3 regions of the Cellulosimicrobium sp. XJ-DQ-B-000 genome follow, and region 3 is predicted to be linked to each of the others. Evidence: predicted binding sites of a transcription regulator. Region 3 holds the regulator's gene; each other region holds the start of a gene.
The links. The regulator HrcA, encoded in region 3, represses chaperone genes, less so after heat shock. The targets are predictions, from matches to a motif close to TTNGCACTCGNNNNNNNCGAGTGCNAA.

Region 1 (2,259 bases), on a different contig from region 3:
GTGGTGCGCGCGGTCCCGTCGGGCCCGGTCCACGACGACAGGACGAGCGCCGACCGGCCCGGTCCCTCGGGCGCCAGCGGGCCGAACCAGAGCCCGGCCTCCACGACGTCCCCGTCGACCGACACCCACTCGGTCTCGGCGTCCTCGGGCAGACCCGCGTGCGGGATGCCCGGGCCGACCTTGATCCCGACCGCGGGCACGCGCTCGCGCAGCGCCCACACCGCGTCGAGCGGCGGGGCGTAGGCCTTCGGGTCGAACACGCGCGTGCCGGCGCGCGTGCGGCGCGCCGGGTCGGCGTACACGCCCTCGATCCGCTCGCCCTCCAGGTCGAGCGCGAGCCCGTCGCCGTGGCGCACCTCGGCCTCGGGGAAGTGGCGCAGGTTGACGGTCGCGATCGCCGCGGTGAGCTCGTCGACGTCGGTCGCGAGCACCTCGAGCTCCGCGGCGGCGAACGCGAGCGCGTCGACGCCGATCCCGCTCGTGAGGTCCGCGACGCGCCGGATCCCCGCCTCCTGGTACCGCCGGGCGTGCAGGCCCGCGACGACGAGCCGGCTCGCCTGCTCCAGCCCCGCCTGCGTGAAGAGCATGCCGTCGGCGAACGCGCCGAGCTTGCCGTGCGCCGCGGCGCGCAGCCGGGACTGGGTGAGGGCCGCGGCGGCCAGGTCCGGGTCGACGCCCTTCGCGCGCAGCCCTGCCGCGAGCACGAGCGCCTGCTGCTCGTCGTACGGCGGGAGCGCGCCGAGCAGGGCCCAGCCCTCGGGGCTGAGCAGCTTGGTGAGCGTGGCGGCGTCCATGGCGTCGATCCTTCCACGGGGGCCGGGGACCACGCGCAGCCGGAGCCCGGATCGTCCGCAGGGCGGACGTTGGCACTCGCCTTGACCGAGTGCTAACCGGGACCTAGATTTGAGACGTGCCGCCACCGCTCGCGGAGGCGGCGCCACGTGCGACCAGGCTGTCCGGCACCCGCGACGACGGCCAGCCGGTGCGCTCGACCCATCCGTTGCAGTTCTCACCGCGAAAGGGGAGGTCCGACGTGTCGGTCCCCATCAAGCCGCTCGAGGACCGGATCGTCGTGAAGGCCCTCGAGGCCGAGACCACGACCGCATCCGGCCTGGTCATCCCGGACACCGCCAAGGAGAAGCCCCAGGAGGGCGAGGTCCTGGCCGTCGGTCCGGGCCGTGTCGACGACAACGGCAACCGCGTCCCGCTCGACGTGACCGTCGGCGACAAGGTCATCTACAGCAAGTACGGCGGCACCGAGGTCAAGTACGGCGGCGAGGACTACCTCGTCCTGTCCGCGCGCGACATCCTCGCCGTGGTGGTCGGCTGACGCCGACCCGGTTCAGCAGCAGGGCCCCGCGACCGTCGGTCGCGGGGCCCTGCTGCGTTCCGTGGCCGGTCGCCCCACCGGTGGTCCCACGGGTCGTGCGCACGCGCGCCCGGTACGACGTCGGACCGGGGCCGTGCAGGTCTGCTGGTGGCGCGGAGGCACCGAGGACGGTGCCCGGGGAGGGGTGCGTCAGCCGGTGCGGCGGGCGCCGCCCGCGAGGATGGCGGCGCGCTCGTCCTCGCTCAGGCCGCCCCACACCCCGTACGGCTCACGCACGCGGAGCGACTGCTCGCGGCACTGCATCATCACGGGGCACGAGTGGCAGATCGCCTTCGCGGCCTCCGCTCGCCGTCGTCGCGTCGAGCCGCGTTCACCCTCGGGGTGGAAGAACAACGTGTCGTCCGCGTCGCGGCACGAACCCTGGTACTGCCATTCCCACAGCTCCATGACGGGCCCGGGGAGCCTCGAGATCTCTGCCATGCCGAACAACCTACAAGCGTTGCAAGGGTTGTTCAAGTCCCCTGTGAGGAAAAAGTGAACGAGCAGGTTGAACCGCTCGTGGAGCGGTGCGGGTCTGCTCAACCGCGTCGGCTGATCCTGCCGCGCTGACGCGATCGGCTGCGCCCGGCGCGTTTGCGCGTGCAGCGAACAAATACGGCACGGGTCTGGCGCGAAGGGTGCACGACTGTGACCTCTACGAGGTGGCGAGACGGGTGCCCGCTCGGCAGAATCGATCCATGACCTCAGTCCGGTCCGCCCCCGACCCCGAGGGAGCCCGACCGAGCATGACCTCGTCCCCCGGCCTCGCCGTCGCCGCCGTCGCGCGCCGGCTCGGCGTCGCGCCCGCGACCCTGCGCACCTGGGACCGTCGCTACGGCCTCGGCCCCTCGCAGCACCGGGCCGGCTCCCACCGGCGCTACACCGACGAC
Region 2 (2,259 bases), on a different contig from region 3:
GAGCGTGCGCAGCACCTCGGCGCGGTGGGCGCGCGGCCAGGCGGCGTCGCACACGAGCGGCGTCGCGCCCAGGTGGTCGACGGCCAGCATCGCCGTGAGCAGGTCGAGCGGGTCCGGCAGCGACACGGCGACGAGGTCGCCCGGTCGCGTACCCGACGCGCGCAGGTGCGTCGCGCCCGCGCGCACGTCCGCGGCGAGCGCGGCGTAGGTGCGCGACCGCTCGGGCGTGCGCAGGGCGGGACGGTCGCGCGCGGCCGGGTCGGCGGCGTGCGTCAGGACCTGGTGGGCGACGGGCACGCGGACACTCTCGCAGGTGTTCAGGAGGCGGGGCGGCCGTCGGCCGCGGCGCGGCTGGTGCGCCCGACCGGACGGGCCGCGGGGTAGGCCCGCACGACGCCCACCGTGATCGCGGCTGCGGCGAGCGCCTTGAGCAGGTCGCCGGGCAGGAACGCGAGCGAGAGCTGCGCGGTCGTGGGCAACGGCACGCCCGTGACGAGCGCCTGCACCGGGATGCCGACGGCGTAGACGACCGCGATCCCGCCGACGACGCACGCGAGGAGCACGGGCGCGAACGTGACGCGCCGGAGCCGGTCGACAAGCAGGCCGACGACGGCCGCGCCGGCGAGGAACCCGACGAGGTAGCCCGCGGACGGCCCGACGAACGCCCCGAGCCCGCCACGCCCGCCCGCGAGGACGGGGAGCCCGGCCGCGGCGAGCGCGAGGAAGGTCGCGACGGCGAGCGAACCGCGCCACGCGCCGAGGATCGCCCCCGCGAGCATGACGCCGAGCGTCTGGAGCGTCACGGGCACCGCGTTGCCGAACAGCGCGATCGATCCGGGCAGGCCGAGCGCGGCCAGGAGCGCGGCGAACGTCGCGACCCGCGCGGCGTCGCCGGCGTCGAGCGCGAACCGGCCGCGGCGACGGTCGGGCACGTCCCGCGGTGCGCCGCGCGGCGCGTCCGGGGCGGTGGGCGCCGTGGCGGACGGGGTGGCGGCGGGCGTCTCCGTGCGGGCGTCGGTCATCGCGGGCTCCCTGGTGTCGGTGGTCGGGCGTGTCCACTCTGGCCGGGACGGCGGCCCTCGGGCGACGGCGCTCGCGACCACCTCCGCGGCCCGCCGTGCACGGATCGCACAAGGCGTTGGAGGGATCCTCCAACCGCGCCGGGGCGCGGGTGCGGGGTCGGTGTGGGAGCTGCACAACGCGGCCTGCCCGGCCGGTCGACACGGCTCGTCGCACCTCTTGGCACTCTCGGGGGGAGAGTGCTAAAACAGGAGCTGTAGCCGCCCGCGGGGTGCCTGCCTCGCGGGAGCACCGACCGGTCCCGGACCGTCCGGGACCGTGCGACGAGGAGGTGAGAGGTGTGGCTGCGATGACCGACCCCTTCACGAGCACCTTCGACGCGATGGACCGTCTGGTCGGCCAGCTCGCGTCCGGCGCCCGCGCGACCGCCGCCTCGGCGGCCTCGGGCGGCATGCCGCTCGACCTGTTCCGCGCCGGGGACCACTACGTGCTGACGATGGACCTCCCGGGCGTCGACCCGGGCACGATCGACGTGTCCGTCGAGGACCGCACGCTGACCATCCGCGCCGAGCGCAGCCCGCGGACCGACCCGGACGTCCAGTGGCTCGCCCGGGAGCGGCCGTCCGGCACGTACGCGCGCCAGCTCACGGTGGGGCGCGGCCTGGCGCTCGACAAGATCACGGCGTCGTACGAGGACGGCGTGCTGACGCTGACGATCCCGGTGGCCGAGGAGGCCCGGCCCCGCCGGATCGAGGTCGCGCACCGCGCGGGCGGCGCGGCGACCCAGATCACGGCCGAGGCCGAGCCTCAGACGTCCGAGGGCTGAGCCCGGCTCACGCCTCGCCCGGGAGCGCCTTGCGGACGACGAGGCGCGTCCACGCCCCGAGGTACACGCGGTCCCCGTCGGCCAGCTCGCGTCGCTGGCCGGCGGGGATCGGGTCCGTCGGGAGCGGTTCGCCCGCGGGGCTCACGTAGGTGCCGTTCGAGGACTGCAGGTCCTCGACCCACCAGCGCTGCCCGTCCGTGCTGAGCTGGCAGTGCCGTCGCGAGACCCCGGTGTCCGCGCCGCAGTCGACCTGCGGGTGGATGCCGCGCGAGACCGACGGGCGCCCCACGAGCACGCTGCGCTCGCGCAGCACGACCAGCCCCGGCAGGCCCGCCGACGGCATGGGGTCCTCGGGCTGCTGGGCCGCGTACCAGTCCGGGTCGATCCAGATCTCGACGACCCACTGGTCCGGC
Region 3 (2,259 bases):
CGCGGCCCTCGCCCGAGCACTCCGCGCACGGCTCCGGGATGACGGTGCCGAAGCCCTGGCAAGCGGCGCACGGCGCGCTCGTCATGACCTGGCCGAGGAACGAGCGCGCGACGCGCTGGACCGTGCCGCGGCCGTGGCACACCTCGCACGTGCGGGGCGAGGTGCCCGGACGGCAGCAGGTGCCGCCGCACGTGCCGCACACGACCGCCGTGTCGACCTGGAGCTCGCGCTGCGCGCCGAACGTCGCCTCGGAGAGGTCGATGTCGAGCCGCACGAGCGCGTCCTGGCCGCGGCGGGCGCGCGGGATCGGGCCCTGCTGCGCCTGGGCGCCGCCGAAGAACGTCTCGAAGATGTCCTGGAAGCCGAACCCGCCGCCCATGGGGCCGCCGCCCCCGCCGCCGGGGGCGCTGGGGTCGACGCCGAGGTCGTACTGCTGGCGCTTCTCCGGGTTGGACAGCACCTCGTAGGCGCGCGCGACGTCCTTGAAGCGGTCGCCCGCCTCCTCGCCCGCGACGTCCGGGTGCAGCTCGCGCGCGAGCTTGCGGTACGCCTTCTTGATCTGGTCCTGGCTGGCGTCACGGGCCACGCCGAGGATCTCGTAGTAGTCGCTCACACGTCACTCTCTGCTGGTGCGGGTCGTGAGGCCGGCGCGCGGCCGGTCGGGAGGGGTCGGGGGTGGTCGTCGAGCGGGCCCGCCGCGGGCGGGGAGACCGCGGGGCTCACGTGCCGAGCACCCGTGACAGGTAGCGCGCGACCGCGCGCACCGCCGCGATGGTGCCGGGGTAGTCCATGCGGGTCGGCCCGATCGAGCCGACGAGCGCGACCGTGTCACCGTCGTTACCGTAACCGGTCGTCACGACGGAGGTCTCCGCGAGGCCCTCGAGCTGGGTCTCGCGACCGATCCGGACGCTCACGCCCGACTCGGCGGCCATCTCGGTGAGCAGCCCGAGCAGGACGACCTGCTCCTCGAGCGCCTCGAGGACGGGGCGCAGCGCGTGCTCGAACCGCATGCCCGCGCGCGCGAGGTTGGCCGTGCCCGCGAGGACGAGGCGCTCCTCGCTCTCCTCCGCGAGCGTCTGGGCGACGAGGTCGCCCACCGCGCGGACGAGCGGGGCGTCGTCGGGGTGGAAGCTCTCGGTCACGGCGGCGAGACCGGGCGCGAGGTCCGTGAGGCGCTTGCCCGCGGCCGCGGCGTTGAGCCGTGCGCGCACCTCGACGAGGGTCCCCTCGTCCGGCAGGCTCGCGACCTCGAGCGTGCGCTGCTCGACGCGGCCCGTGTCCGTGATGATGACGACCAGGAGGCGCGACTCGCCGACGGGCACGAGCTCGAGGTGGCGCAGGCCCGACCGGCTCAGCGAGGGGTACTGCACGACGGCGACCTGGCCGGTGAGCTGGGCGAGAAGGCGCCCGGCGCGCGCGATGACGTCGTCGAGGTCCACGCCCTCGGACAGGAAGGTCTCGATGGCGCGCTTCTCCGGCGCGGACAGCGGCTTGACGCCCGAGAGGCGGTCCACGAAGAGCCGGTAGCCCTTGTCCGTCGGGATCCGGCCCGCGGACGTGTGCGGCTGCGCGATGTACCCGGCGTCCTCGAGGGCCGCCATGTCGTTGCGGATCGTGGCGGGCGAGACGCCGAGGCTGTGGCGCTCGGTGAGCACGCGCGACCCCACGGGCTCGCGCGTGAGGACGTAGTCCTCGACGATGGCCCGCAGCACCTCGAGCCGGCGCTCCTCGCTCACGTCCACCTCCCGCGTGCCGCACCGTCGCCGCCCGGGCGGGCGTGCGGGCGTCGGCACTCTCGACCTCCGAGTGCCAATCCTACGCGTCCGCGCGGCCCGTCCGGCGGTCCTCCGCTCGTCGCGAACGCAGGTCGAGGAGGCCGACGACGAGCGCGACCGCGACGAGGCCGATCGTCACCAGGAGCGCGCGCCCGGTCGCGTCCGCGGCCGAGTCGCCGCTCGCGAGCCCGCCGTAGTAGACGGACAGGACCACGGAGATCCCGACGGCCGACCCGATGCGCTGACCGAGCTGCAGCATGCTGCCCGCCACCCCGGCCCGGCTCACCGGCACCTCGGACAGCGTGAGCGTCTGGTTCGGCGCGATGACCGTGCCGCTGCCCGCGCCCGCGACGAGCAGCGCGACCGCGAGCGCCGGGCCGACGGCGCCCGGGTCGTCCCCGAGCGTGCGCACGACGACCTCCGCCGCGACCACCCCCACGAGCACGAGCACGACGCCGCCGACGACGAGCTCGCGGCCCCAGCG

Region 1: the regulator HrcA is predicted to act here: its motif matches at 864-890, upstream of groES (co-chaperone GroES).
Region 2: the regulator HrcA is predicted to act here: its motif matches at 1,240-1,266, upstream of RDI86_RS01600 (Hsp20/alpha crystallin family protein).

What each region holds. Positions count from the first base shown of each region.
Region 1 covers NZ_JAVHYN010000001.1:790,015-792,273, reverse strand. The annotation lists gene RDI86_RS03875 (SAM-dependent methyltransferase) at 1-794, opposite strand, end outside; gene groES (co-chaperone GroES) at 1,034-1,330, shown strand; gene RDI86_RS03865 (WhiB family transcriptional regulator) at 1,520-1,810, opposite strand; gene RDI86_RS03860 (MerR family transcriptional regulator) at 2,116-2,259, shown strand, end outside.
Region 2 covers NZ_JAVHYN010000001.1:334,608-336,866, reverse strand. The annotation lists gene RDI86_RS01610 (class I adenylate-forming enzyme family protein) at 1-297, opposite strand, end outside; gene RDI86_RS01605 (biotin transporter BioY) at 318-1,022, opposite strand; gene RDI86_RS01600 (Hsp20/alpha crystallin family protein) at 1,361-1,846, shown strand; gene RDI86_RS01595 (FHA domain-containing protein) at 1,854-2,259, opposite strand, start outside.
Region 3 covers NZ_JAVHYN010000003.1:222,976-225,234, reverse strand. The annotation lists gene dnaJ (molecular chaperone DnaJ) at 1-613, opposite strand, end outside; gene hrcA (heat-inducible transcriptional repressor HrcA) at 720-1,736, opposite strand; gene RDI86_RS07135 (MFS transporter) at 1,816-2,259, opposite strand, start outside.